DNA from 3 places in the Paracoccus sp. SM22M-07 genome. Region 2 is predicted to be linked to each of the others. Evidence: riboswitches for the same ligand, from Rfam matches in the RefSeq annotation. Region 2 holds a riboswitch; each other region holds the start of a gene.
What was found. A riboswitch is a leader RNA that binds a small molecule or an ion and turns the genes downstream of it on or off. The one in region 2 is predicted to bind cobalamin.

Region 1: it holds a riboswitch for cobalamin, as region 2 does, so the genes downstream of both, IE00_RS17800 (ABC transporter ATP-binding protein) here and IE00_RS08490 (DUF1636 domain-containing protein) in region 2, are expected to answer to the same signal.
Region 3: it holds a riboswitch for cobalamin, as region 2 does, so the genes downstream of both, IE00_RS16750 (TonB-dependent siderophore receptor) here and IE00_RS08490 (DUF1636 domain-containing protein) in region 2, are expected to answer to the same signal.

Annotation. Positions count from the first base shown of each region.
Region 1 is NZ_JPKW01000019.1:13,606-23,238, forward strand. It holds gene IE00_RS17775 (TRAP transporter substrate-binding protein) at 1-679, shown strand, start outside; gene IE00_RS17780 (TRAP transporter small permease) at 733-1,233, shown strand; gene IE00_RS17785 (TRAP transporter large permease) at 1,233-2,510, shown strand; gene IE00_RS17790 (L-idonate 5-dehydrogenase) at 2,529-3,617, shown strand; gene uxuA (mannonate dehydratase) at 3,614-4,843, shown strand; cobalamin riboswitch at 5,060-5,276, shown strand; gene IE00_RS17800 (ABC transporter ATP-binding protein) at 5,590-6,366, shown strand; gene IE00_RS17805 (ABC transporter substrate-binding protein) at 6,385-7,323, shown strand; gene IE00_RS17810 (iron ABC transporter permease) at 7,320-8,369, shown strand; gene IE00_RS19565 (Calx-beta domain-containing protein) at 8,918-9,633, shown strand, end outside.
Region 2 is NZ_JPKW01000004.1:318,814-328,446, forward strand. It holds gene IE00_RS08475 (trehalose-6-phosphate synthase) at 1-1,182, opposite strand, end outside; gene otsB (trehalose-phosphatase) at 1,201-1,923, opposite strand; gene cobO (cob(I)yrinic acid a,c-diamide adenosyltransferase) at 2,018-2,647, opposite strand; cobalamin riboswitch at 2,687-2,905, shown strand; gene IE00_RS08490 (DUF1636 domain-containing protein) at 3,007-3,360, shown strand; gene cobW (cobalamin biosynthesis protein CobW) at 3,363-4,406, shown strand; gene cobN (cobaltochelatase subunit CobN) at 4,406-7,630, shown strand; gene cobG (precorrin-3B synthase) at 7,627-8,730, shown strand; gene IE00_RS08510 (precorrin-8X methylmutase) at 8,730-9,359, shown strand; gene IE00_RS08515 (precorrin-2 C(20)-methyltransferase) at 9,365-9,633, shown strand, end outside.
Region 3 is NZ_JPKW01000015.1:23,712-33,344, forward strand. It holds gene IE00_RS16720 (dipeptidase) at 1-258, opposite strand, end outside; gene IE00_RS16725 (antibiotic biosynthesis monooxygenase) at 385-708, shown strand; gene parA (ParA family partition ATPase) at 788-1,426, shown strand; gene IE00_RS16735 (ABC transporter ATP-binding protein) at 1,423-2,157, opposite strand; gene IE00_RS16740 (iron ABC transporter permease) at 2,157-3,143, opposite strand; gene IE00_RS16745 (ABC transporter substrate-binding protein) at 3,140-3,922, opposite strand; gene IE00_RS16750 (TonB-dependent siderophore receptor) at 3,909-5,723, opposite strand; cobalamin riboswitch at 5,853-6,040, opposite strand; gene IE00_RS16755 (NAD-dependent deacylase) at 6,077-6,760, opposite strand; gene IE00_RS16760 (hypothetical protein) at 6,768-7,070, opposite strand; gene IE00_RS16765 (HAD family hydrolase) at 7,308-8,003, shown strand; gene IE00_RS16770 (DMT family transporter) at 8,000-8,929, shown strand; gene lepA (translation elongation factor 4) at 9,101-9,633, shown strand, end outside.

The DNA.
Region 1 (9,633 bases), on a different contig from region 2:
GCCCAAGGCCGCGCTGCTGGCGCTGCCCTATGCCTACAAGTCGCTGGAGCATATGGACGAGGTCGCCTCGGGCGAGATCGGCGACCAGATCGAGGCCGAGATCATCGAAAAGGCCGATATCCGCCCGCTGACCTATTTCGCCCGCGGGCCGCGCAACCTGTCGGCCAACCGCGAGATCACGACGCCCGACGACCTGGACGGCTTCAAGCTGCGCGTGCCGAACGTGCCGCTGTTCGTGGCCGCCTGGCAGGCGCTGGGCGCGAACCCGACGCCGATGGCCTTTTCCGAGGTCTTCACCTCGCTGCAGAACGGCACCATCGAGGGACAGGAGAACCCGCTGGCGCTGTTCAAGTCGGGCGGCTTCTACGAAGTCCAGAGCGTGGTCAACCGGACCGAGCATGTGCGGTCCTGGATCTATCTGGCCATTTCGGAACGCAGCTGGGGTCGCCTGTCCGAAGACGACCAGGCCGCACTGATGCAGGCCGCCGAGCGCACCCAGACCTATGAACGCGAATTGTTCACCGCCGATGAGGAAGCCCTGGTCGCCGACCTGGAAGGGCGGGGCGTCACCTTCCACGACGTCGATCGGGCGGCCTTTGCCGAAGGCGCGCGCGAGGCCGTCCTGGGCGCCGTCGACGAAGAAATCCGCCCGCTGGCCGAAGAGATCTTCAACCGCTGACCGAACGCGGCCCCGCCATCCCGCGGGGCCGCGCATCTTCAAGGGAGGAAGCCATGACGAAAGCGTTCAAGGGGCTGGAGGGCCTGTGCCGGCTGCTGATCTTCGCGGCCTTCGTGATCCTGATGGGGTCCGTCCTGCTGCAGGTGTTTTCGCGCACCTTCCTCAGCACCGCGCCCGTCTGGACCGAGGAACTGACGCGGTTCTGCCTGATCTTCATGGCGGCCCTTGGCGCGGGGCTGGCCCTGCGCAGCGGCGACATGGTGAACGTGGACCTGGTCTGTGAAAGCCTGCCGGGCCGCGCACCCTTTGCGCTGCGCCTGATCTCGACGCTGATCACGGCGGGCTTTGCGCTGGTGCTGCTGCCGGCGGCCTGGGCCTATACCGCCATCGGGATGCGCCAGACCGCGCCGTCTCTGGGCTGGCGGATGGATTTCATCCACGCCTCGATGATCGTGCTTTTCGTCATTCTTGCCCTGTGGGCGCTGCTGCGCGCCTTCGACATGCTGTCCGGCCGACATGACGGCCGTCCCGTCCCGACCTCGGAGGACAGCTGATGGGTCTTGCGCTGCTTCTGGGCACCTTCGTGCTGGGCCTTGTCATCGGCGTGCCGGTGGCGGTGACGCTGGGGTTGTCCTCGATGGCCTATCTGCTGTTTGCCGACATTCCCTTGGTGGTGATTCCGCAGAAGATGTATGCGGGCATGGACAGCTTTGTGCTGCTGTGCATCCCCGGCTTCATCCTGGCGGGCAACCTGATGAATGCGGGCGGCATCACCGAACGGATCGTCCGCTTTGCCAACGCTCTTGTCGGCTGGATGCGCGGCGGGCTGGCGCAGGCCAACATCGCGGCCTCCATGCTGTTTGGTGGCGTGTCGGGCACGGCGGTGGCCGATGTCGCATCCGTCGGCGGCATGATGATCCCCGGCATGAAGAAGGTCGGCTATCCCGCGCCGTTCGCGGCGGCGGTGACGGCGGCGTCCTCGACCGTGGGTCCGATGATCCCGCCAAGCGTGCCGATGATCATCGTGGGATCGCTGTCGGGCCTGTCGGTGGGCAAGCTGTTCCTGGCCGGGGCCGTGCCGGGCCTGATGCTGGGTTTCGCGATGATGATCGCCACCTATTTCATCGCCCGCCGCCGCCATTTCCCGCGTGAGCCGTGGCAGGGCATGGGCGAGCTGCTGTCCTCGTTCACGGGCGCGGTCTGGGCCATCGCGATGACGGTGCTGATCGTCGGCGGCCTTCTGGTGGGCATCACCACCCCGACCGAGACGGCGGTCATCGCCAGCCTCTATGCCGCCATCGTCGGCCTGCTGGTCTATCGCGAACTGCCCGTCCGGCGCATCCCCGGCATCATCGTCAACAGCGCCATCAGCTCGGCCGGGATCCTGGTCCTGGTGGGCACGGCGAATGTCTTCGGCTGGATCCTGGTGGCCGAACGCATCCCGCAGATGCTGGCCGACGGCGTGCTGTCCATCACCGACAACAAGTTCCTGGTGATTCTGCTGATCAACCTGCTGCTGCTGTTCGTCGGCATGTTCATGGAAACGATCGCGGCGCTGATCATCCTGTTCGTCCCCCTGCAGGCGTTGGCCGCGGCGGTGGGCATCGACCCGCTGCATTTCGCCGTCTTTGCCGTCCTGAACCTGATGATCGGGCTGACGACGCCGCCGGTGGGGGTCTGTCTGTTCGTGGCCGCCAACATCGCCCGTCTGCCCCTGTCGCCGGTGATCCACGCCATCGCGCCCTATATCGTCACCAACCTGATCATCCTTCTTCTTGTCAGCTATGTGCCCGCCCTGTCGACCTGGCTGCCCAACACGCTGATGCCCTGAGGCCCCATGACCAATCCCATGACCAACCGTGTCGTCTGCCTGCATGCGCAGGACGACCTGAGACTGGAAACCCGCCCCGCCCAGGCCCCTGCCCAGGGCGAGGTCCGCGTGGCGATCCTGGCCGGGGGCATCTGCGGGTCGGACCTGCATTACTGGCTGGAGGGCGGGATCGGCACGATCCGCGTGCGCGAGCCGATCATCCTGGGCCACGAGGCCGCCGGACGGGTCGAGGCGCTTGGCCCGGGCGTCACGGGGCTGGCGGTCGGGCAGCTGGTGGCGATCAATCCGTCGCATCCCTGCGGGACCTGCGATTTCTGCCGCCAGGGTCTGGAACGTCATTGCACGGCGATGAAGTTCAAGGGTTCGGCCATGTATCTGCCCCATCAGCAGGGCATGTTCCGCGACCTGATGGTGATCGGCGCCGCCCAGTGCCACCCGCTGCCGCAGGGGATCGGGCCGGGCGCCGCCGCCTGCGCCGAACCGCTGGCCGTCTGTCTGCACGCCGCTCGTCGGGCCGAGGATTTGGCAGGGCCCTTGACCGGCAAGACGGTGCTGGTCACCGGGGCCGGGCCCATCGGCGCGCTGTGCATCGCGGTGGCGCGCCAGCGGGGGGCGGCCCGGATCATCGTCACCGACATCCAGGACGCGACTCTGGCCGTCGCGCGCCAAATGGGCGCCGATCACGCGGTCAACACCCGGACCGATCCCGACGGGCTGGCCCCCTGGCGCGAGGGCAGGGGCCAGGTCGATCTGGTCTTTGAATGTTCGGCCGCAGCGCCTGCGATCGCCGACGCGGTCGCCTGCCTGCGTCCGCTTGGGACGCTGGTCCAGGTGGGGGTCGCAGGGCCGACCGCCCTGCCGCTGAACGTCATGGTCGGCAAGGAGATCCTGTTCGTCGGCTCGCAACGCTTCGACGTCGAATTCGCCGAGGCGGTCCAGATGATCGGGTCGCGGGCCATAGACCCGACCCCGATGATCACCGCAACCTTTCCCGCCGATCAGGCGCATCAGGCATTCGAGACGGCGCGCGACCGTGCGCGTTCGGTCAAGGTGCAGATTACCTTTGCCGCCCAAGGCGGCCAGCCCCACAAGGAGGCCATGGCATGAGACAGACCTGGCGCTGGTTCGGACCCAAGGATCTGGTGTCCATCGACGACATGCTGCAGGCCGGGGTCGAAGGGGTGGTGACCGCCCTGCACCACGTCCCCACCGGCGCGGTGTGGCAGCCCGCGGACATCGCGCAGCGGCAGGCCGAACTGGCCGTCATGTCGGACGGCGCGCCCTCGGGCCTGTCATGGGAGGTCGTCGAGAGCCTGCCCGTCTCGGAGGACATCAAGCGCCAGAGCGGCGACTGGAAGCAGCATGTCCTGAACTGGAAAACCTCGATGCGCCATCTGCATCAGGCGGGGATCAGGGTCATCTGCTACAACTTCATGCCGATCCTGGACTGGACGCGCACCGATCTGGCCTATCGCCTGTCGAACGGCGCGACCTGCATGCGCTATGACGCCGTCGATTTCGCGGCCTTCGACCTGTTCCTGCTGCAGCGCGCCGGTGCCGCGGATGATTACGCCCCCGAGGTGGCCGAGGCCGCCCGCGCCCGTTTCGCGGATATGACCGAGGCACGCAGGGAACAGCTGTCCGGCAATGTCGTCTTCGGCCTGCCCGGCGCGGCCGAACGCATGTCCATGGACGATGTGAAGGCGCATCTGGCGCATTACCACAGCATCCCGGCCGAACGCCTGCGGGGCCATCTGGTCGATTTCCTGGCCGAAGTCGCACCCCTGGCGGACGAACTGGGCATGCGCCTGTGCTGCCATCCGGACGATCCCCCCTTTCCCCTGCTGGGCCTGCCGCGGATCATGTCGACCGAGGCCGATTACAAGGCGGTCATGGATGCGGTGGATCTTCGCGCCAACGGCATCACGCTTTGCACCGGGTCGCTTGGGGCGCGGGCGGATAACGACCTGCCGGGCATGATGCGGCGGCTTGGCGACCGCGTCCATTTCCTGCATCTGCGCAATGTCGCACTGGAGGACCGCCAGCTGGGCGGGTCTTTCCACGAAGCGGCCCATCTTGAGGGCAATACCGACATGGTTGCCGTCATCGCCGCCGTCCTGGAGGAGGAAGCCCGCCGTCGCGCGGAAGGCCGCGCCGACTGGCAGATCCCCATGCGCCCCGATCACGGCCAGGACATCCTGGATGACCAGCAGCGTCGCGCCCAGCCCGGTTACCCCGCCATCGGGCGCCTGAAAGGCCTGGCCGAACTGCGCGGCATCATGACCGCGCTGGCTCACCCCTCCGTCGCCAAGGCATTGCGGCAGCCGCAATAGGCTGCCGCAGCGGTCGCGGTTCGTCCCACGACGGCCGTCGACCGCCGCTGTCGGAATGCGACCCCGCAGTGACGGCGCGGCATTGCGGATGCGCGGGGAGGCAGACCGCTTGCATTCCCCTTTCGCCATCCATTATATGATATATTATAACATAACGTAAACGGGTGCCTGACCTGTGGCGTGGTGCCTTCTGTCTTGACCCGTTCCGCACGGGGCGTCATTCATGCCGGTGATGGTTCCCGACCAAGCCACGCGCGGTCGGGTGAAAAGGGAACACGGTGCGGTGTAGCCATCAGGCGCCAAATCCGTGACTGCCCCCGCAACTGTAAGCGGCGAGCGTCCCCCGATGCCACTGTGCCCCCTGGGGCATGGGAAGGCGGGGTATGCCGCGACCCGCGAAGTCAGGAGACCTGCCATCATGCTGGACAATCACCGGGCGGGGTGCCCCGGAAGGAGAATTTGGTGGCTGACATATCGCGACGGCGGGCGTCCCTGCGCGCCTTATCCGTGCCGCAAAGGGCGCGGTGCCTGTTTTCTGCAGATGGAATTCGGGGTTCGATCCGAAAGGTGAAGCCGGGGGCATCCGGACCTTTGACGCGCATCAGACCGGGCATTTTGCCGGCTGATCTGCCGGTTCCTGCCCCGACCCGTGCCGGTTCCAGCGACGGATGCCGCCGCCGCACTGATCTTCGGCCCGTAGCCATCATGCCGCGCCGGCGGTGCAGGCCTTGCGCGGCGGTGTCCGGATGATCCCCGCGGTAGAGCTGCGTGATGTCAGCTGGGGACCGCCAAAGGGACAAGACATTCTGTCGGATCTTGGTTTTGCCGTGCCCCAGGGTCAGATCATGGCCATCTGCGGCGCGAACGGGGCGGGCAAATCATCGCTGTTGCGCTTGATCTATCGCCATCATGCCCCCCGCAGTGGGGTCGTGAGGGTGCTTGGGCAGGATCTGTGGCAATCCCGCGCCACCGAGGTCGCCCGCAACGTGGCCGCCGTCCTGCAGGAGCAGCCGACCGATTTTGCCCTGACGGCGCGGCAGATCGTGGCCCTTGGGCGGTTGCCGCATCGGCGGGGTTGGCGGGCGGGGCTGTCCCTGGCCGATGACGGGGATGCAGGCATCGTCGGCGCCGCGATGGAGCGGATGCACCTGACGGCCTTGGCGGATCGCCCATTCGGAACCTTGTCGGGCGGCGAGCGTCAGCGCGTGATGGTGGCCCGCGCGCTGGCGCAGGAGCCGCAGGTGATCGTTCTGGACGAGCCGACCAACCATCTGGACATCCGCCACCAGTTGGAGCTGCTGGCCCTGCTGCGCGGGTTGGGGTTGACGGTCATCGCCACGCTGCATGACCTGACCCTGGCGGCCGGATTTGCCGATCGCATCCTGGTCCTGGCCGGGGGGCGCATCCTGGCCGACGGCCCCCCCGACCAGGCGCTGACCGAGGCCACGCTGGCCCATGCCTTCCATGTGAAGGCCCGGATCGACCATTCGGGTCATGCGCCCCGCTTTGCCTTCCATCTGTGACGCCGAAAGGACCGATTGATGTTTCGCCCTGCTTTTGCCGCCCTGCTGCTTCTGGCCGCGGCCGCACCCTGTCATGCCGTGACCGTCCAAAGCTGCGACCGGATGATCACCGTCGATGAACCGCCGGCCCGTGCCGTGTCGAATGACGTCAACCTGACCGAGATGATGCTGGTGCTGGGACTGCGCGACCGGATGGTGGGCTATACCGGCATTTCCGGTTGGAAGACGCTTGACGAAACCATGCGCGCCAAGGTGGCCGAACTGCCCGAACTGTCGGAAAAATACCCTAGCAAAGAGGTTCTGGCGGGGTCGGGGGCGGATTTCTTTTTCGCGGGTTGGAATTACGGCATGACGGTCGGCGGCGAGGTGACCCCCCAGACGCTGGCGCCCCTTGGCATCCAGGTCTATGAACTGACCGAAAGCTGCATCCATCTGGGCCCGCGTCCCCGGTCCAGCATGGAGGACATGTATGCCGACATCCTGAACCTGGGCCGCATCTTTGCCGTCGAGGATCGCGCGGAGGCGCTGGTGGCGGACTGGCGCACCCGGTTGAAGACCCTCACCGCGGGGGTGGATCGTGAAAGGCCGCTGCGGGTCTTCATCTATGACAGCGGAGAGGAGTCGCCCTTCACCGCCGGTGCCCATGCCATGCCCACCGCCCTGGTCGAGGCCGCCGGGGGGCGCAACATCATGGACGATCTGGCCAAAAGCTGGGCCGGGGTCAGCTGGGAGCCGGTGGTCAGCCGTGACCCCGAGGTGATCGTCATCGTCGATTACGGGGACGTCACCGCCCAACAGAAGATCGACTTCCTGAAGAACAATCCCGCCCTGGCCGATATCGATGCCGTCCGAAACGACCGCTTCGTGGTTCTGGACTATGTCGAGGCGACGCCCGGGCCACGCAACATCCATGCGGTCCAGACGCTGGTTTCGGCCTTCCGGACGGTCGGGCCATGACCGAAACCACAGCCGCGCCCCTCAGTGGGCGGCGTCTTGGCCCCAAGCTGGGCCTGGGCGGCGCTTTGGTGGCGATCATGCTGGTCACCGTCGGGTTCGCCGTCTGCCTGGGCACCGTCCCTGTTCCCCCCATGACGGTTCTGGCGGTGGTGCTGGATCACCTGCTGCCGGGCATGATCGACCGGGATATCAGCGCCGGCCAGGCCAGCATCGTCTGGCAGATCCGCCTGCCCCGCGTGATCCTGGCGGGGCTTGTGGGCGCGGGATTGGGCCTGGTCGGCGCGGCCCTGCAATCGGTCACCCGCAATCCGCTGGCCGACCCGCATCTGCTGGGCATCTCGTCCGGCGGGGCCTTCGGCGCGATTGCCGCGCTGCTGCATACAGGGATGTTTCTGGGGGGGCTGACCGTGCCCCTGATGGCGTTTGCCGGCGCGCTGATGGCGACCGCGCTGGTCCTGGGGGTTGCGCGCCTGTCGCGGGCCTGCAGCGCAGACCGTCTGGTGCTGACCGGCGTGGCCGTCAGCTTTGTCATCATGGCCTTGGCCAACATATTGATCTTTCTGGGTGATCCGCGTGCGACCCATACCGTCGTCTTCTGGATGCTGGGCGGGCTGGGGCTGGCGCAATGGTCCCATCTGCCTTGGCCGCTGGCGGTTTTGCTGCCCTGCGGTCTCTGGCTCTGGTCCCGGTCGGAGTCGCTGAATGCCATGAGTTTGGGCGACGAGACCGCCTCCAGCCTGGGCATCGAGGTCGAACGGTTTCGCCTGTCGATCTTCGTGGCGGCGGCGCTGATTACCGGGGTGATGGTCGCCTTTTCGGGATTGATCGGCTTCGTGGGTCTGATGATGCCGCACCTGGTCCGCCTGGTCCTTGGCGGCGACAACAGCCGGATCCTGCCCGGTTCGGCCTTTGCGGGGGCCGTGTTCCTGATTGCGGCCGACGCATTGGCCAGGTTCGCCCTGGCCCCCGAGGATATTCCCGTCGGAGTCGTCACGGGGCTATGCGGCGGTCTTTTCTTTATCTGGATGATGAGCCGAAAGGCGTAGTCCGGTTGGCGACCCTTATCCTTTTGTGGGTGTAATTTATGCAAAAGGATGAGACGATAATAAATACTTACCCTTTCCGGTTGTTTATTGCTGCTTATGCCAATTGCTCTGCGTGGCACATAAGGGCTTTTTAAAGGTAAAGCACGCCAGTGGGCTTTGCATTTGGCGGTTGGGGCATCCGCAACTGAATAGAGCTGACCGGTGCGGCGGTATCCCGCAGCATGCGTTGTCCCCAATAATCCCGGCGATGACCCTCCCTGACTGGGGGGCATATCATCTGGCCCTAAGCCAACAAGCATTGCTGATCATCCCCGGCCTGGTTTCGGGGGGCCTTGGATTGCAATAGCGCTTTGATAACATTTGATCCGAGATTGATTTTTAAAGAACAAGCCGCAGGGGAAAGGTAAATGTCCTTTCTGATGGAATATTGGTCTTCTTTTGTTTGCCAAACCAATTAATAATTTTACGACCGAATCGGATATTCAGACATTCCGCTTCCGGGTTTCAAGTCATCAGCATCGCGTCAAGAGTTGAAAAGGAAGTCCAGCATGGAACCGATTATCACCATCGACAGCCCGCGCGTCACGGAAGGGTTCTACAATACCCTGACATTCACCGTCCGCCTGTCGGCACCGGCGACGGATGCCGTGACGGTGGATTACCAGGCGCTGCCCCAGACGGCCGGATGGGAAGACCTCTACAGCACGCTTTCCGGAACGGTCACCTTCGGGATTGGGGAAACGGTCAAGACGATATCGGTGCGGGCGTCGCATGAGAGCGTGGACGAAGCGGACGAGGCCTTCGTCCTTGAACTGCGCGATCCGATCAATGCGACCTTCGGCAACAATATCCACAGCCTGTCGACGCTTGGCTGGATCCTGGACGATGACGGCAGCACCGCGAACAACCGTGCCATCGCGGTTTCCGACCCGATCGTCAACGAGGCGGCCAACGGCAAGGTGTCATTCATCGTCAGCCTGTCCCAACCCTTCCCTTCGGATCAGACCTTCACCTATCGCACCTATGACGTTTCGGCCGAGGCGGGGTCGGACTATGTCCAGAAGAGCGGCCAGATCAAGTTCCTGGCAGGCCAGACCGAGGCCATCGTCGATGTTGATCTGATCAACGACAACCTGCCGGAAACCGCCCAGAGCTTCGGCTTGGCGATCACCGGCACGGGTGGTGTGGACAGCGCCGTAGGGGTGGCGCAGATCCTGAATGATGACGGCCCCTTGCCGGTTCTTTCCGTGGAAAGCGGTTCCCA
Region 2 (9,633 bases):
CAGCGCGTCTTCCATCGTCTCGGCGGCACCGGCAAAGCGCGACAGGACCAGAACGCCCGGATCATCGGGGTCCTGGGCCGCCACGTATTCCTTGGCGACCAGGTTCATGCCGTCCGCCAGGGGCGTCACCAGCCCGATCCGCGCCTGCCGATACAGCCCCGCCAACACATGGCGCGGCATCGAGCGGTGGATGAAGCGGATCGGCGTCCAGTTCAGGCTGGCGAATTGGCCGTTGATGCGCCCGGCCAGATGCTCGGTCTCCTCGCGGATGTCCTGATAGGCCTCGACCTCGCCGCGGGTGGGCGGCGCGATCTGCAGGAACGAGATCTTCTCATGCAGGTCGGGGATCTTTTCCAGCAACAGCTGATAGGCGCGGAACCGGTGCGGGATGCCCTTGGAATAATCCAGCCGGTCGACGCCGATCATCATCTTGGCGCCCGTCAGGATGCGCATGCGGTCCTCGTCGGGGGCGTCCTTGGCCTCGGCGATGAAATCGGCGGCGTCGATGCCGATGGGAAAGACCCCCGCCCGCAGCAAGCGTCCCGACAGGCGGAATTTGGTATCCGACAGGTGATCCATGTCCGACAGCTGGCGTCCGCTTTCGGCAAAGGCCCCCAGGTCCCGTTCCGCCTGAAAGCCCAGCAGGTCGTAATGGGACAGCCAGTCGAACAGCTCCTCGGGGTTGGGCAGGGCACCGCAATCGGCGGGACCTGGAAAGGGGATGTGCAGGAAATGACCGATGGGGGCGGTGACGCCCCGCGCGCGCAATTCGGCGGCCAGCGGGAACAGGTGGTAATCCTGCACCCAGATGCGGTCGTCATCGCGCAGATGCGGGATCATCAGATCCGCGATGCGCCGGTTGACCTGGCGATAGCCGTCGACGAATTCCGGCCTGATGCGCATCAGGTCGGGCCGCCCGTGACATAGCGGCCACAGGATCGAGTTCGAATAACCCAGGTAGTACCGTTCGTGATCTTCGGAATTCAGGTCGAAGGACAGGCGCTGGAACGGCGCGCCTGGATGGTCCTGCAGGCTGTCGCCCGGATTTTCGGTGACCTCGCCCGAGAATCCGATCCAGACGCCGCCCGAACTGCGCAGGGCATCTTCCAGCGCGACCACCAGGCCGCCGGACGGGTTTTCACCCAGGGGCAGGCGGTTCGAAACGACGATCAGGCGGGACATAGGGGCTCCTTGTCGGATTCAGGTCAGGGATGCATCAAGCCAGGCGGCCAATGCGTCGGGATCAGAGAGGCGGTGACGGGCCGCGGTCGGGCCTTCGCCGACCTTGATGGCATAGCCGCCCAGGGCCTGCGCCTGCCGCATCGCGGGTTCGTCGGTATGATCGTCGCCCGCAAAGACCGGCATCCGGCCTGCAAAGGGCGCCCGCTGCATCAGGCCGGCCAGGGCGCTGTCCTTGCCGACGCCGCCCGGGCGCAGTTCCAGCGCCATCTTGGACGGTTGCAGCATCAGACCCGGATTGTCCTGCAGCATATCTTGCATGACGCGTTCGACATAATCCTGCAAGGACGGATCGGCGCGGTAATGCAGGGCGACGCCATGGGGCTTTTCCTCGACCAGCAGGGCGGGATGGGGGCGGGCCAGATCATGGGCGCGGGCATGCAAGGCGGCGGCGTCGAAGGCGTGGTCGTGGACGGAATCGATCTGGCCGGGCGCCAGGGACAGCTCGGCCCCGTGGCTGCCGGCGACGATGCCTGCGAAATCGGGCAGGAACCCCCGCAGCGCCGTCACGTCCCGCCCCGAAATCAGCGCGACCGCACCGTCCAGCATCGCGTGCAGACGCCCAAGACGGTCACGCAGCTGGCTGGACACCACCACCGCATCGGGCCGATCCGCGATTTCGACCAGGCAACCATCGAAATCCAGGAACAGCGCGGCATCGGGGGTCAGCTTGGGCGGGGTCATGGGCTTTCCTTTGGTGATGATGCCAGATCAACCCCGCCATCGGGTCATGGGTTCGCCCCAAGGTCAACTTTTTGTGCCCCGGTGCCACGGCGCCTCAAAATTCGACCCCGGCCTGCGCCTTGATGCCCGTCCGGAAGGGATGCTTGACCTGCCCCATTTCGGTGACCAGATCGGCGGCCTCGATCAGGCTCTCGGGGGCGCCGCGCCCGGTCAGGACCACATGGGTCATCGGCGGCTTCTCGGCCTCCAGAAAGGCCAGCACCTGGGCCACATCCAGATAGCCATAGCGGAAGGCGATGTTGATTTCATCCAGCAGGATCATGCGGTTGTCCGGATCGCGGATCAGGTCTTGGGCCTTGGCCCACCCGGCTTCGGCTGCGGCGATGTCGCGGGACTTGTCCTGGGTTTCCCAGGTAAAGCCTTCGCCCATGCTGTGGAACTGGCACAGGTCGGCGAAATGCGTGGTCAGCAGGCGGCGTTCGCCCGTGTCCCACGCGCCCTTGATGAACTGCACCACGGCGCAGGGCATGTCATGGGCGATGCAGCGCATGATCATGCCGAAACCGCTGCTGGACTTGCCCTTGCCGGGACCGGTGTGGACGATGATCAGCCCCTTTTCGCCGGTCTTGGTTTCCATCATCCGGTCGCGGGCGGCCTTTTTCTTGGCCATCTTCTGGGCGTGGCGGGCCAGATCCTGTTCGGGAATGGGGTCGGGCTGCGTCATCGGGTCGCTCCTTCGGGTTGACAAATCGGGGCCGCGGGCCTTTGGTTGGCGCGTGTTGGTTCCTGTCGTAAGGCAGGTGAAAAGGGAATGCGACAGGCAAGGCGTCACCGCCCCGCCCAAGCGCAGCCGCCCCCGCGACCGTGACCGGAAAGGTCGCCCGATCCACTGGCCCCCCATGGGCTGGGAAGGTGGGACGACCGTTGGGCCCAGGCCCAGAATCCGCAAGCCGGGAGACCTGCCAGCACCTGATGATGACGGGCGAACGGGGTGTTTCGCGACCGGCAGGTGATGGCCGGATGCCCCGTGCCATGTCCTCTCGGCCTATCCCCTTGATGCCACAGCTTAAGGGAAGGGCCGCAATGCGCGCCATCTTGCATGTCTGCACCACCTGCCGCGGCACGGTGCCCATGGACGACCCCGATGCCCCCCGCCCCGGCGCGGTGCTGCATCAGGCCCTGTCCGACGATCCCCCCGCAGGCGTCGAGATCCGCCCCGTCGAATGCCTGTCCGCCTGTTCGCAGGGCTGTTCGGTGTCGCTGTCGGGACCGGGCAAGTGGTCCTATGTCTATGGCCGCCTGACGCCCGCCGACGCCGCCGATATCGCCGATGGGGCCGCCGCCTATGCCGCCAGCGGCGACGGCATCGTGCCGTGGCGCGAACGCCCCGCCATCTTCCGCAAGCAGAGCCTTGCCCGCATCCCCCCGCAGGAGTGACCATGACCGACCTGACCAAGACCCCCGTGACCGTGATCACCGGCTTTCTGGGCGCGGGCAAGACCACGCTTGTGCGGCACCTGATGGCCAATCCCGGCGGCCGGCGCCTGGCCGTGCTGGTCAACGAATTCGGCACCATGGGCGTCGATGGCGAGATCCTGAAGGGTTGCGCCGACGACAACTGCCCCGCCGAAAACATCATGGAGCTGTCGAACGGCTGCATCTGCTGCACCGTGGCCGATGATTTCATCCCGACGCTGGAACGGCTGATGGCCCTGCCGCAGAAGCCCGACCACATCCTGATCGAGACCTCGGGGCTGGCGCTGCCGAAACCCCTGCTCAAGGCCTTCGACTGGCCCGCCATCCGGTCGCGCATCACCGTGGACGGCGTCATCGCCCTGGCCGATGCCGAGGCCGTGGCGGCGGGCCGCTTCGCCCCCGACATCGCCGCAGTGGACGCCCAACGCGCCGCCGATGACAGCTTGGACCACGAAACGCCCCTGTCCGAGGTCTTCGAGGATCAGATCGCCTGCGCCGATGTCGTCCTGCTGACCAAGGCCGATCTGGCCGGTGATGCCGGCGTGGCAGCCGCCCGCCAGGCCATCCTGGACCACGCCCCGCGCAAGCTGCCCATCCTGACCGTGACCGAAGGCGCGATCGATCCGCAGGTGATCCTGGGCCTGAACGCCGCCGCCGAGGATGATCTGGCCGCCCGCCCCAGCCATCACGACGGCCATGACGACCACGAACACGAGGATTTCGACACCGTCGTCATCGACCTGCCCGAAATCACCGATCCCGCGCATCTGGTCGCGGCCATCGAACGCCTGGCCACCGAACAGAACATCCTGCGCGTGAAGGGTCATGTCGCGGTGCAGGGCAAGCCGATGCGCCTGCTGGTGCAGGCCGTGGGCGCACGCGTGCGCCATCAATACGACCGCCCTTGGGGCAGCCAGCCGCGCCGGTCGCAGCTGGTGGTCATCGCCGAACATGACGACGTGAACCCCGACGCGATCCGCGCCATGCTGACGGGCGTACCTGCCTGATGCATGTCGTCTTCCGCGAACGCCACGGGCTGGACCAGTCCGACGCCCCCTATGACCCCGGCCAGTCGCCGGCGGATCTGGTGGTGCTGTCCTTTTCGGACAGCGATCTTGGCGCCTTCGCGGCGGGCTGGCATCGCGCGGCGGGGGGGCTGCCGTCCCTGCGGCTGTGCAACCTTGTGGCGCTGCGCCATCCGGTGTCGGTCGACACTTATCTGGACCAGACGCTGTCGGGGGCCAAGGGCATCCTGATCCGTCTGATCGGCGGCGAGGCCTATTGGCCCTATGGCCTGGCATCGGTGCAGGACCTGGCGCGGCGGCGGGGCATCGCGCTGGCCGTGCTGCCCGCCGACGGGCGGGACGACGCGCGGCTGGACCAGCTGTCCACCGTGCCCGCATCCGTGCTGCGCGTGCTGCGCCGCCATTGCGATCAGGGCGGGGCGGTGGCGGCCCAGGCCGCGCTGGCGCAGATGGCGATTGCGGCAGGGCTGAACGCGGCCCCCGTGCCGGGCCGGAAGACGCTGCCGCCGATGGGGCTTTACGACCCGGATGCGGGCGTGATCGACGCCCCGCCCGCCGGACCGCTGGCCCTGGTCACCTTCTATCGCAGCTGGCTGGCGGCGGCCGATACCGCCGCGATCGATGCGATGATCCATGCCCTGCGCGCCCGTGGGTTCGCAGCCTGCGGTGCCTTTGCGCCCTCGCTGAAGGCACAGGGCTTTGCCGCATGGCTGCAAGGCGCCCTGCCCGACGCCCCTGCCGTCATCGTCAACGCCACCGGCTTTTCCGCCCGCACCGAGGGGGGCGGGGCGTTCGACGGCTTCGCCAGCCCCGTCTTCCAGGTCGCGCTGTCCACCAACCGCCGCCGCGAATGGCACCAGGCCGAACGCGGGCTGTCGCCGTCCGACCTGGCCATGAATGTCGTCCTGCCCGAGGTGGATGGACGCATCCTGGCCGGTGTCATCAGCTTCAAATCCCCCGCGAAACGCGACCCGGACCTGCAATATTCCCGCTTTGCCCACCGCCCCGACCCCGCGCTGGTCGATGCCGCCGCGGACCGCATCGCCGCTTGGCACCGCCTTGGCGCAACGCCTGCGGCAGACCGCCGGCTGGCGCTGGTCCTGTCCACCTATCCGGGCCGCGACTGGCAGATGGCCCATGCGGTGGGGCTGGACGCGCTGGCATCCGCGCGACAGGTGGCGGGGCTGCTGGCCGAACACGGCCATGACGTGCCCGCCGTTCAGGGCGATCTGATCCGCGACCGGATCATGTGGCCGCTGGAGGAATACCGCGCCGCGCTGGCCACCCTGCCCCGAACCCTGCGCGACGATCTGCATGCCGCATGGGGTGCGCCCGACACCGATCCCGACATGCGGGACGGGGCCTTCCAGTTTGCCGCCCTTCGCGCGGGCAAGCTGCTGATGGCGCTGCAGCCCGAACGCAGCCATCGCGCCAGCCGCGACGACGATTATCACGACCTGACGCGCGTGCCGCGCCACGCCTATGTGGCCTTCTACCTGTGGCTGCGGTCGCAGGGGCTGCACGCGATGATCCACATGGGCGCGCATGGCACGCTGGAATGGCTGCCCGGCAAGGCGGTGGCGCTGTCGGGCGACTGCTGGCCGCAGGCGCTGACGGGGGCGCTGCCGGTGATCTATCCCTTCATCGTCAATGATCCGGGCGAGGCCGCGCAGGCCAAGCGCCGCATCGGGGCGGTCACGCTTGGTCATCTGCCGCCGCCCATGCTGGCCGCCACCCTGCCCGACGACATGGCGGGGCTGGAACGGCTGCTGGACGAGTATTCCACCGCCGACGGGCTGGACCCCGCGCGCCGCGACCGGCTGGTCGGCGACATCCGCGACACATCCCGCGCGCTTGGCGTCGACCGCGATCTGGGCATCCCGCCCGATGCGTCCGAGGCCGAGGCGATCACCCGCATCGACCGTTTCGTCTGCGACATCAAGGAAAGCCAATACGGGCAGGGTCTGCACATCTTTGGACAGGGCGAATGCGGGGCGCAGGAACGCGCGGGCCTGCTGGACGCGCTGTCGGGGCGTCATGTCGCGCCGGGGCCGTCGGGATCGCCCGCGCGGGGGCGGCGGGACGTGCTGCCCACCGGGCGCAACCTCTTTGCCACCGATCCGCGCGCGGTGCCGACCCGCGCCGCCCATGCCCAGGGCGTCAAGCTGGCCGAGGAATTGCTGCGCCGACACCTGCAGGATCACGGCGACTGGCCGCGCGGCCTGGTCGTCGATCTGTGGGGCAGCGCCACGATGCGCACCGCAGGCGAGGAATTCGCCATGGCCCTGCATCTGGCGGGGCTGAAGCCTGTCTGGGATGACGGGTCGGGCCGGGTGTCGGGCGTGGAAATCGTTCCTCTGGCCCTGCTGGACCGGCCGCGCATCGACGTGACGCTGCGGGTGTCGGGCCTGTTCCGCGATGTCTTTCCGGTGTTGGCTCAGCTGTTCGAAACCGGCGCAAAGGCGCTGGCCGACCGCGACGAGGCGCCCGAGATGAACCCCTATGCCGCGCGCATGGCCCGCGTTTTTGGGCCAGAACCGGGGCGATACGGCCTGGGCATGGGCACCGCCCCCGACACCTTCACCGATGCCGCGCGGCAGGCCGCGGGCGAGGCTTGGATCGCGGCCTCCAGCTGGGCCATCGGTCAGGACGGCGTCGTCACGCAGGACCGGGGCGGCATCGAAGCCCGCCTGCAAACCGCCGACAGTTTCGTCCATGCGCAGGACCTGCCCGAAAGCGACCTGCTGCTGGCCGCCGATTACGCCGCCCACGAGGGCGGCTTTGCCGCCGCCATGGCCCGCATCGGGGCGGATGCGCCCGCGCTTTATCATCTGGACGCCACGCAGCCCGACCGCCCCCGCGCCCGCAGCCTGACCGAGGAGATCGCCCGCACCGTCCGGTCCCGCGCCGCCGATCCGCGTTGGGCCGATGCGATGACCGCGCATGGGTTTCGCGGTGCCGCCGAAATCGCGGCGACGCTGGATCACATGGCGGCCTTTGCCCATCTGGCGGGTGCGGTGCCGCCGCATCTGTTCGACCTCTATCACGACGCCACGTTGGGGCGCGACGACATCACCGCCTTCATGGCCGATGCCAACCCCGCCGCATTGGCCGCCATGCGCGACCTGTTCCGGCGGCTGTATGATGCGGGCCTGTGGGTGACGCGGCGCAATTCCATCGCCGCCAGCATGGGGGCGGACACATGAGCGGCGTCAAGGGCTGGTGCCCCGGCGCCCTGCGGCCGATGGAATCGGGCGATGGCTGGGTCGTGCGGGTCAAGCCGCGCGGGGCGATGCTGTCCCGCGACCAGGCCCAGGGCATCACCGATGCCGCCGAACGGCATGGCAACGGCCTGATCGAGCTGACGGGCCGCGGCAACCTGCAACTGCGCGGCGTCACGCCCGACAGCCATGCGCCGCTGATCGCGGATCTGCGCGCGCTGGACCTGATCGACCCCGACATCGCCACCGAAACGCGCCGCAATGTCATCGTCACCCCCTTTGGCGGGGACGCCACCGATGCGCTGGTCCGCGATCTGGAAACCGCGCTGGCCGCCAGCGCCCTGCCGCTGCCTGCCAAGTTCGGCTTTGCCGTCGATACCGGCCCCACCCCGGTCCTGACCCGGGACCCCGCCGATATCCGGATCGAGCGGGCGGGTTCGGGCCTGATCCTGCGCGCCGACGGGATGGGGTCTGGCGCGGCCCTGGGTTCACCGCAGGATGCTGTCGCGCTGGCGGGCTGGTTTCTGGAACGCGGCGGGGCTATCGGCGGTCGAGGGCGCATGGCGGCGCTGGTCGCGCGCGGCATCGCGCCCCGAGCCGATATCGCGGCACCCACCGCCGCCGCCTCCGCCACGCCGGGTCCCACCCCGCAGGGCATGCTGGCCGGTATCGAATTCGGGCAGGTGCCGCCCGACACGCTGCGCCGGCTTGGCAGGTTGGGCACGCTGCGCCTGACGCCCTGGCGGATGATGCTGGTGCGGGGTGCGCGGCATCTGCCGCCCATGCCGGGGCTGATCCTGACCGCCGATGACCCCCGCCTGCGCCTGCGCGCCTGCCCCGGCAGCCCGTGCTGCGCCCATGCCCATGCCGCAACCCGCCCCCTGGCCCGCGACCTGGCGGCGCTGGTGCCGCAAGGCGCCGTCTTGCACGTGTCGGGCTGTGCCAAGGGCTGCGGTTGGCCGCGCGCGGCCGACATGACCCTGACCGCGACGCCGCAGGGCTTTGACCTGATCCGCCATGGCTGCGCCCATGACGTGCCCGCCCTGCGCGGGCTTCACCCCGACCAATTGCCGAAGGTGCTTTGATGCCGCATGTTTACGAAAAGGACGGGGCCGCGATCTATCGCCAGTCCTTTGCCACCATCCGGTCCGAGGCCGACCTGACGCGTTTCGACGCCGATGAGGAACCCGTGGTCACCCGCATGATCCACGCCGCGGGCCTGGTGGGGCTGGAGGCCCATGTCCGCTTCACCCCCGGCATGGCGACCATCGCCCGCGCCGCCCTGGCCAAGGGCGCGCCGATCCTGTGCGATGCGCGCATGGTCAGCGAAGGCGTCACCCGCGCCCGCCTGCCCGCCGACAATCCGGTCATCTGCACCCTGAACGATCCGCGCGTGCCCGACATGGCCCGCGACATGGGCAACACCCGCAGCGCCGCCGCGCTGGAATTGTGGCGTCCCCACCTGGCGGGCGCGCTGGTCGCCATCGGCAATGCGCCGACCGCGCTGTTCCACCTGCTGAACATGCTGGAGGACCCCGATTGTCCCCGCCCCGCCGCCATCATCGGCTGCCCCGTGGGCTTTGTCGGCGCGGCGGAATCCAAGGACGCGCTGATGGCCGCCCCGCCCGTGCCCGCGGTCATCGTGCAGGGCCGCCTTGGCGGGTCCGCCATCACCGTCGCTGCGATCAACGCGCTGGCCAGCCGGAAGGAGTGAACCGAATGGGACAGATCATCTGTGCGGGGCTGGGACCGGGCGATCCGGACCTGATCTCGGTCCGCGCCGACCGCGCCATCCGCGGCGCGCGCCATGTGGCCTTCTTCCGCAAGCCGGGGCGGCAGGGGCAGGCGCGCCGCATCGTCACGGGCATGCTGGCCGATGGTGCCCGCGAATACCCGATGGAATACCCCGTCACGACGGAAATCCCCTTCGACAGCCCTGAATACAACAACCTGTTGGCCGCTTTCTATGACGATTGGGCCGCCCGCCT
Region 3 (9,633 bases), on a different contig from region 2:
ATCTTCGGCCGGGATCTGGTCGGGTAGGGGCATGTGGAAGGGCGGGTTTTCCATCTTCTGCTGCGCGTCCGCGTCGCTGAACCCCGCGGCCGAAGGAATCCAGATGGCGAAGAATCCGCCCGCCAATCCGCCCTGCTTCATCCGTGGCAGGTCCAGATGACCGGTGCCGTCACCCTTCAGCCAGAGATCCGCACCCCCCTGTCCGGCGGCAACCACGCGTTGCAGAAAATCGTTATGTCCATCGAAGATGCGTGTCATATTGCGTTCCCCTGTCCTGTTCGGGCGCAAGATGCACAGCATGCAGCCCCGGCGCAATGGCATCTGCGGGCTTTGCGAAACGGCGGCGCGCGATTAGGCTGGCCCTGATCAAGCAAGGGGGGAACCATGCCACAGATCATGTCCGATTTCACCGGCCAGACCGTCATCACCACCTTCGAGGTGACGCCGGGCAGTGCGCATGACGTGCTGGACCTGCTGACGGCGGCCTGGGAGCAGGTCATCAGCCAGCAGCCGGGCTGCATCGGCGGCGCCATCCATCTGAACGATGCCCAGACCCGGATCGCGACCTATTCCCAGTGGAACCAGCGCGGCGATTACCAGGCCATGCTGCGCAGCACCGAAATGCGTCGTCGCAACCGAGAGATCCACGACATGTGCAAAAGCTTCGAGCCGGTGATGTACGAGGTGCAGGCCGTCTTCGGCCGCTGATGCTGCGCCTGCATTATGGGGGTGCAATTGCCCGCGCGCCTGATAACGTCGCGCCAAGGGACAGCAGAAGGATCGGCGTATGGCGGGACGTATCATCACCGTGGCCCAGCAGAAGGGCGGTTCGGGCAAGACGACGCTGGCGGTGAACCTTGCGGTGTCGCTGCATGGTCGTGGCCATTCGGTGGCCCTGGTCGATACCGACCCGCAGGGCAGCATGGGCCGCTGGTTCATGGAACGCATGCAGGCGCAGGGAGAGGACGAGGCGATGGATTTCTCGACCTCGTCCGCCTGGGGGGCCAGCTATGAGAGCGAGAAGCTGAAGAAGCGTTTCGATTTCGTCATCATCGACACGCCGCCCAAGATCGACAGCGATCTGCGCCCTTCGCTGAAGGTGGCGGATCTGGTGCTGGTACCCGTCGCCACCAGCCATGTCGATCTGTGGGCGACCGAAGGGGTGCTGGACCTGGCGCGGCGTGAAAAGGCCGATGTTCTGGTCGTCCTGAACCGCGCCCGTCCCAACACGCGCCTGTCGGCCGAGGTCGCCGAAAAGGCGCAGGAGCTGGGCGCTAGCGTCGCCCAGGTGCAGATCGCCAACCGCGTCAGCTATGCCGAGACTTTGGGCCAAGGCCTGGGCGCCATCGAAGCCCCCCGGTCAGGTCCCGCCCGGACCGAGATCGCAGCCCTGACCGATGAGGTCCTGGCCAGGCTTGAGGTCTAGACCGGCAGGATCGCCAGCCCGTCTGGGGTCCGGACACGGCGCAGGGTGATCCCGAACGCCCGGGACATCAGGTCGTCCCGCAGGACCTGGTCCGGCGTGCCGTCGGCGATGACGCGCCCCTGTGCCAGCAGCACCAGCCTTGTGCAGAAACGCGCCGCCAGCCCCAGGTCGTGGATCGAGGCGATCACGCCGTGTCCCTCCTGCGCCAGGGCGGCGAACAGGCGCATCGTCGCCAGCTGTTGCGCGGGGTCCAGCCCCGCGATCGGCTCATCGGCCAGCAACAGCGGCGTGTCCTGTGCCAAGGCGCGGGCGATCAGCACCCGCGCCTGTTCCCCGCCCGACAGGCGCTGCGCCGTGCGATGCGCGAATTCGCCCAGACCCATCCGCGCGATGGCACGGTCGATGGCATCGCGGTCGGCTGCCGTCCCGCCGCCGCCGGGCCATGGCAGACGTCCAAGTGACACCAGATCGCGCACGCTGACGGGCCACGCGATTTCCTTGGCCTGCGGCAGATAGGCGGCGTGACGCGCCCGTGCGGGGGCCTCCATCATGGCCAGCGACGACCGGCCCGTGGCGGGGATCAGGCCAAGGGCGGCCTCCATCAAAGTGGATTTTCCCGCACCGTTCGGGCCGATCAGGCCGATGAATTCGCCCGGACCGATGCCCAAGCTGACGCCCGTCAGGACGGGCCGGTTGCGGCGGGTCACGCAGAGGTCGTGCAGTTCCAGCATCAGATGCGTCCCCCGCTGCGGGTCTTCCAGATCAGGTGCAAGAACAGCGGTGCCCCCACGATGGCGGTCAGCACGCCCAGCTTCAGGTCGCGTTCAGGAACGATGACCCGCACCGCGATATCGGCCGCCAGCAACAGCGCCGCCCCGCCCAATGCCGAGGCGGGCAGCAGCCGGGACGGCCGCGCCCCGACCCAGGGGCGCAGCAGATGCGGCACGACCAGCCCGACGAAGCCTATGGCCCCCGCAACCGCCGTCGCGGGACCCACGATCAGCGCGACGCCCGCGATCAGCCGCCAGCGCAGGGCGGTGCCGTCGATCCCCAAGGCCTGGGCCGCAGCCTCGCCCAGGGTCAGGGCGTCAAGACCCCGCGCCGTGGTGGCGATCAGGGCCGCGCCCAGGATCATCGGCGGCAAGGCCAGCGCGACATGGACCAGCGACCGGTCGGCCAGCGATCCCATCAGCCAGAAGATGATCTCGTTCGCGGCATAGGGGTTGGGCGACAGGTTCAGGACCAGCGCCGTGCCCGCGCCCGCCATGGCCGAAATGGCGACCCCTGCCAGGATCAGCGTCACCGACCCGCCACGCGGGCCCGCCAGCGCCACCAGAAGGCCGATGCCAACCGCCGCCCCGGCCAGCGCCGCCACAGGCAGCGCCAGCGCGAAGGCCAGCGCGGCCCCGGTCTGGATGGCGATGACCGCCCCCAGGGCCGCCATGCCCGACACGCCGATCAGCCCAGGTTCGGCCAAGGGGTTTCGCAGATAGCCCTGCATCGCCGCCCCGGTCAGGCCCAGCCCCGCACCCACGGCCAGTCCCAGCATCGCGCGGGGCAGGCGGATCTGACGCATCACGATGGGCAGGGGGCCGTCGCCGCCAAGCGTCAGCGCCTTGAGGCTGGCCAGCGTCCCGACCGCCGCAGGCCCGATCAGCACCGAGGCCATGAACAGCGCCAGCACCAGCGCGATCAGCAGGCGAAAGAGCGGCGTCATGGCAGGCTTTCGATGGCGTGCAGGATGAAGGGCGTGCCGCAGATCCAGGCGCTGTCGGTGGTGACGGTCGGTGTCCGCGCGGCATGGCGAAGGGCGGGATGGTCCAGGATCGCTTCGGCCCGGGACCGGCCCGGCCAACGCGCCCCGGTGACGATCAGGTCAGGTCGGGCCATCACCAGCTGCTCCAGCGGCAAGGTGCCGGAATGGGTGATGCCCAGATCATCGGCGATGTTGTGCCAGCCCGCCTGTGCCAGAACCGTCCCGGTCAGCGTCTGCCCGCCCGCGGTGAAGCCGTTGGCGTCGTAAAAGACCGCGCGGCCCTTGTGGCTGTGCGCGATGGCGGCCAACCCGGCATCGAACCGGGCCAGCAGGGAACGGGCGGCGTCCTGACGGCCCAGCAGGTCGCCCATCAGGGTGATCTGGTCGCGGATCTGGGGGATCGTGTCGGCCGGCGGCAGGATCTGCACGGGGATGCCAAGATCCTGCAGCATCGCCACGGCGGGCCCCGCCGAGAATTGCCCGGTCAGCACAAGGTCGGGGTCCATCAGGTAGATTTCCTCGGCCAGGCCATGATTGGCGGGCAGGGCCTTGGCGGCCTCGGCCATGGGCGACAGTGCCGGGTCCTGGGCATAGCTGCCGACAGACACCAGCTGCCCCGGCGCCGCCAGCATCAGGGCCAGCTGATCCGTGCACAGGTTCATCGACACCACCCGTTCAGGGGCGGCCAGCGCCGGTGTGCCCACCAGCGCCAGCAGAAGGCAGGCTTCAGAAGGACGCACGCAGCCCCGCAAAGATCGCCCGGTCCGAGGTGCCGTAACCCTCCAGCACCTGGTATTCGCGGTCCAGCAGGTTCTCGACCCGCAGATAGCCGGTGGTGGTTGCGGTCAGGTCGCGTTCGATCTGGGCGTTCAGCACCGTGAACGAGGGCATTTCCGTGCCGTCATCCAGCAGCCCGTCCTGATAGGTCGCCTGAAGGCTGGCCCGGGTGGCGGGGTCCAGATCGGCCTCGATCCGCAGGGTCGCGCTGCGTTCGGGAACGCGGTTCAGCGGGTCGCCATCGGGGTCGCGCGTGTCGGTATAGGTCAGGTTGCCCGACAGGCGGATGCGCTCGGTGATGGCGGCCCGGCCCGTCAACTCGATCCCCTGGGTGCGGCTGTCGCCGGTGATCTGCTCATAGCCGAAACTGTCCAGAGAATAATCGATCAGGTCGGTGACCTTGGTGTGGAACAGGGTCACGCCGATGCTGCTGTCGGCGGTGGGGGTGTAATCTACGCCGATCTCGGCCCCGGTGGCGGTTTCGGGGGTCAGATCGGGGTTGCCGCCCCAAGTGGCGTAAAGTTCATAAGGGGACGGCGCGCGATAGCCGCTGCCATATTGGCCGCGCAGCGTCACGGTATCGGTGGCCCGCCAAGCTATCGCCAGACGCCCGGTTTCCTTGCCGCCGAATTGCGAATTGTGGTCGTGCCGCGCCGACAGGGCCAGGTCCAGATCCGGCGTCGCCGCCCATTGGGCCTCGGCATAGAGCGAATTCGTCAGATAGCGCGCATCGGTCGCATCGCCCTGAAAGCGTTCGTCGCTGTGGCTTGCGCCCCATGCCAGCGTGACGTCCCGCCCCACAAGGGTCGAAGCGTCATAGGCATATTCCGTCCGCTCTCCTTCATAGGGATAGGTGACGCCGTCAAAGGTTTCCTGACGCGATGTTTCGCTGCGCTGAACCGAAAACCCGTGACGCGCAGCACCGATGGCATAATCCGCAAAGATCCGCGCGCCGCGCATGATGCCCGCGCTGCGATCGGCATTGTCGACCAGCGTCGGGAAATCGCCGTCGGTCTCCACGCGGGTCTCCTGCCAGAAGCCTGCCACGCCCACGGTCAGGTCGGGCGTCAGGTCCTGGCTGGCCGACAGGGTGACGCGGGTGGCGCGGGCACCGTCATCTTCGGTGTTGCCGTCGTTTTCATCGGCGACCGAAAAGCCGTCGGTTTCGTAATGCTGCACCGTCAGGGCGGCGCGCTGGGTGTCGTTGGCGGCCTGCAGCCCATAGGACAGGCGGGTGCTGGCATTGCTGCCATATTCGACGCCTGCCTGCTGATGCAGCCCCTGGCGGTCGGCATCCAACGTGGTGATCGAAATGACACCGCCGATCGCCTCGGAGCCATAGAGCGCGCTTTGCGGACCCTTCAGCACCTCGATGCGGGCGATGTCGGCGGTCAGCATCGCGCCCGCGTCAAAGCGGATCTGCGGTGCGGATGGGTCGCTGACATCGATGCCATCGATCAGGACCTTGACGTATTGGGTCGGCAGGCCGCGCAGGCGCAGGGTCGATTGCGTCCCGAACCCGCCATTCGACGTGGCCGAAACGCCCGGCAGGGTGGCAAGGTAATCGACCAGGCGCGTGGTGCCGCTGCGCCGCAGGTCATCTTGGGTGACGATCTGGACATCGGCGCCGGTGCGCCCCAGTTCGGTTTCGGTCTGGTTCGCCGACAGCACGATTTCGGGCAGCAGGATCGGTTGGTCCTGTGCTGCGGCGGCACAGGGGGCTGTCAGGGCGGTGGCAAGGAAAAGGCGGGTCAGCAAGGGCACGTTCTGCATCCTTCGGGATGCCCGGACCAGTCGCGGCCGGGCGGGTATGGTCAGTCGCGACCCCAGGGGGACCCGACGGCGAATACCACCACGACGGAAGATCCGTTTCGCATATGCGCCCCGCATATGCTTTGGGTGATCGCGCTCGGCAGGTCTCCTGGCTGGGCGGGTCGTCGCTTGGCCGGACCTTCCCATCCCTTTGGGGACAGTGGCATTCCCGACGTTGCTGACCGCTGACAGTTGCGGGGGCAGCCGCAGATTCACACTGCGTTCCCTTTTCACCGGGCGAACCCGGAACCGAGGCAGGACGGGCCTAGCCCATCGCCCCCCTGCGACGCAAGATTTATCCGATGTCAGCGCCGGCAGATGTCGTCGACCCAGGCGGGCACGGTCCGGCTGGCGGGGCCCAGGATCTGATCGTCGAAATCGGCGGCGTTCATGCTGGCGTCCAGGTTCAGCTCCAGGCAGGTGGCGCCATTGCGTCCGGCGTGCTGGGCAAAGCCTGCCGCCGGATAGACATTGCCGGAGGTGCCGATCGCGACGAACAGATCACTGGCTTCAAGCGCCTGCCAGATGCGTTCCATGTGCTGGGGCATTTCCCCGAACCAGACGATGTCCGGTCGCGTCGCCGGCTTGCCGCAGGCGGGGCAGGGATCGTCAGGGGACATGACCATCGGGGCGGGCCAGCCATGCCCGCATTCGGCGCAGGTGGCACGGTTCAGCGCGCCATGCATGTGGATGACATCGGTGCTGCCTGCGCGTTCGTGCAGGTCGTCCACGTTCTGGGTGACCAGGGTCACGTCGTGACGGGTGGCCAGGCGCAGCAGCGACAGATGCGCGGCATTCGGCCGGGCCGCGGCGGCTGCCTTGCGGCGCATGTTGTAGAAATCGTGGACCAGCGCGGGGTCCTTGGCAAAGCCTTCGGGGGTGGCCACATCCATGATGCGGTGGTTTTCCCACAGCCCGTCGCTGGCGCGAAACGTCGCCAGCCCGCTTTCGGCCGATATTCCGGCGCCGGTCAGGATCGTGATGCGCATCGCGCCGTCAGCGGCAGAGACGTTCCGACTGGGACGCGAAATTGCGATAGCGGCGCCAGAACGAATTGTCCGAATCACGCTTGGAGGTCCGAACCTCCTGGGCGCGGTGCGGGTCGCGGAAGAAGGCCGCGGCCTTGCGCTGGTCCGAACGCGACAGGGTCTGGTTCGCGACCTGCTGGATGCAGCCGCACAGGGGCGCGTTTCCACGGGCCCGGTCCGAGCGCACGCAGGCATTGTCGATGGGTCCGGCCATGGCCAGGGGCGTGGTCAGCATGACGGTGGCTGCCGCGATCACAAGACGGTTCAGCATGGGGCTGTCTCCTCGATTCTCGTCCTCGGATGTCGAGGATGCCGGTTGGTTCCGGTCTTTCTTGCCCCGACGGATGGTCATTCATACCAAAAAGGGGGCCGCGTCTCAATCACGTTACAGGCATGGGTTGTCCGGAGAGGGGCCTTTCGTCGGCATCTTGTGGCGCGCCGGGGGTTGCCAGACGCGCGTTCCCCCTGCATTCCGTGCAAAAGCCGACGCGCAAACAGGAGCATTGGGATGATCGACGCCATCGGATTGGATGCTGATGACACCCTGTGGGAGAACGAGACCTTCTTTCGCGTGACCGAGGCCGAGTTCGCGGCGCTGCTTGGCGATCACGGAGAGGCCGAGACCATCGCCTCGCGGCTCTATGACGTCGAGCGGGCGAACCTGCAGCGCTATGGCTATGGCATCAAGGGGTTCACGCTGTCGATGGTGCAGACGGCGGTCGAACTGACGGATGGTGCGGTGGACGGACGCACCATCGGGCGCATCCTTGAAATGGGACGCGAGATGCTGGCCCATCCGGTGCATCTGCTGCCCGATGTCGCCACGGCGCTGGAGGCGTTGCAGGGACGGCGGCTGATCCTGATCACCAAGGGCGACCTGATGGACCAGGAGCGCAAGGTCGCGGCATCGGGCATGGCGGATCTGTTCGACGCGGTCGAGATCCTGGCCGACAAGACGCCCGAGGCCTATTCGCGGGTGATGAACAGCCACGGCATCGCGCCGGACCGGTTCCTGATGGCGGGCAATTCGATGAAAAGCGACGTGATCCCGGTGCTGCGGATCGGCGGTTGGGGGGTCCATATCCCCCATGGGCTGACATGGATCGCCGAACATGCCGAAGCGCCGGATCACCCCCGGCTGCGCGAATTGCCGACCATTGCGGGATTGCCGGGACTGGTCGCGGATCTTGAGGCATCGGCATGAGCGCCTTTGCCCGCCTGTCCGACAACGGCAAGGCATCGTTGTTCATGAGCGCGTCCATGGCGATGTTCGCCTTCGAGGATGCCTTCATCAAGACCCTGACCCGATCCATGCCGGTCTGGGAATTGCTGGCGATCACCGGGCTGGCGGCGATGGGGGTCTTCTGGATCAAGTTGGCGATGCAGGGGCAGTCGCTTTGGACGCGCGACCTGCTGCACCCGATGGTCGTCCTGCGCAACATCGGAGAGATCATCGGCGCCTTCGGCTTCGTGACGGCCCTGGCACTGGGTGAACTGGCGACGACATCGGCCATCCTGCAGGTGCTGCCGCTGACGCTGGTTCTGGGGGCGGCGCTGTTTCTGGGCGAACAGGTCGGATGGCGGCGCTGGTCATCGGTGGCGGTGGGGTTCGCCGGGGTGCTGCTGATCCTGAGGCCGGGAACGGCGGCGTTTCATCCGTCGATGCTGCTGGCGGTGATGGGGGTGATCGGGTTGACCCTGCGCGACCTGGCGACGCGCAGAATCCCGAAGGGCGTGCCGTCGGACCAGTTGTCGGCGTCTGCCTATGGCGCAATGGTGCCTGCAGGCGTGCTGCTGGCGATGCTTAGTGGCGAGGCGGCGGTCATGCCCGACCCGACGCAGGTGGGGTTGCTGCTGGGCACGCTGGTCTTTGGCGTGTTGGGATACACCGCGCTTGTGGCCGCGTCGCGCATGGGCGAGGCATCGGTCGTGGCACCGTTCCGCTATTCCCGGCTGGCCTTCGCGCTGGTCGTGGCGGCAGTCGTTTTTGGCGAGCGTCCCGATCTGCCGATGCTGATGGGGGCTGCGCTGATCGCCGGGGCAGGTGGTTATGCCATGTGGCGCGAGGCGGGGCTGCGTCGCAAACCGCTGGCCGGCGCCATGCGCCCCGGAAACGGTCCCCTGACCTGAAAGCGGCAAGCCGGCCACGGCCCCGTCGAGGGGCCTTGCCGGCTGCGTGTTCACGGAACACGCCACCCCGACCCGCATTCGGCGCACCCTGTCGCCGCGTCTTTCAAAACAAACGCGCGCGGGTTGCGAAATCCTCTTTTCGCGGCCCGCGCAACCCAGTATAGCCCGGCCATGACCGAGTTGTCCCTCATCCGCAATTTTTCGATCGTGGCTCATATCGACCACGGCAAATCCACCTTGGCCGACCGGCTGATCCAGTTGACGGGGACGGTCGCCGAACGCGACATGAAGACCCAGATGCTGGACAGCATGGATATCGAGCGCGAGCGTGGAATCACCATCAAGGCGAACACGGTGCGCATCAACTATCCTGCCAAGGATGGGCACACCTATGTGTTGAACCTGATCGACACGCCCGGCCATGTCGACTTCGCCTATGAAGTCAGCCGGTCGATGCGCGCCGTCGAAGGATCGCTGCTGGTCGTCGATGCGACGCAAGGCGTCGAGGCGCAGACGCTGGCCAATGTCTATCAGGCCATCGATGCGGACCACGAGATCGTCCCCGTGCTGAACAAGATCGACCTGCCCGCCGCCGAACCCGATCGGGTCAAGGCGCAGATCGAGGATGTCATCGGCATCGACGCCAGCAACGCCGTGTCGATCAGCGCCAAGACCGGCATCGGCATCCCCGACGTGCTGGAGGC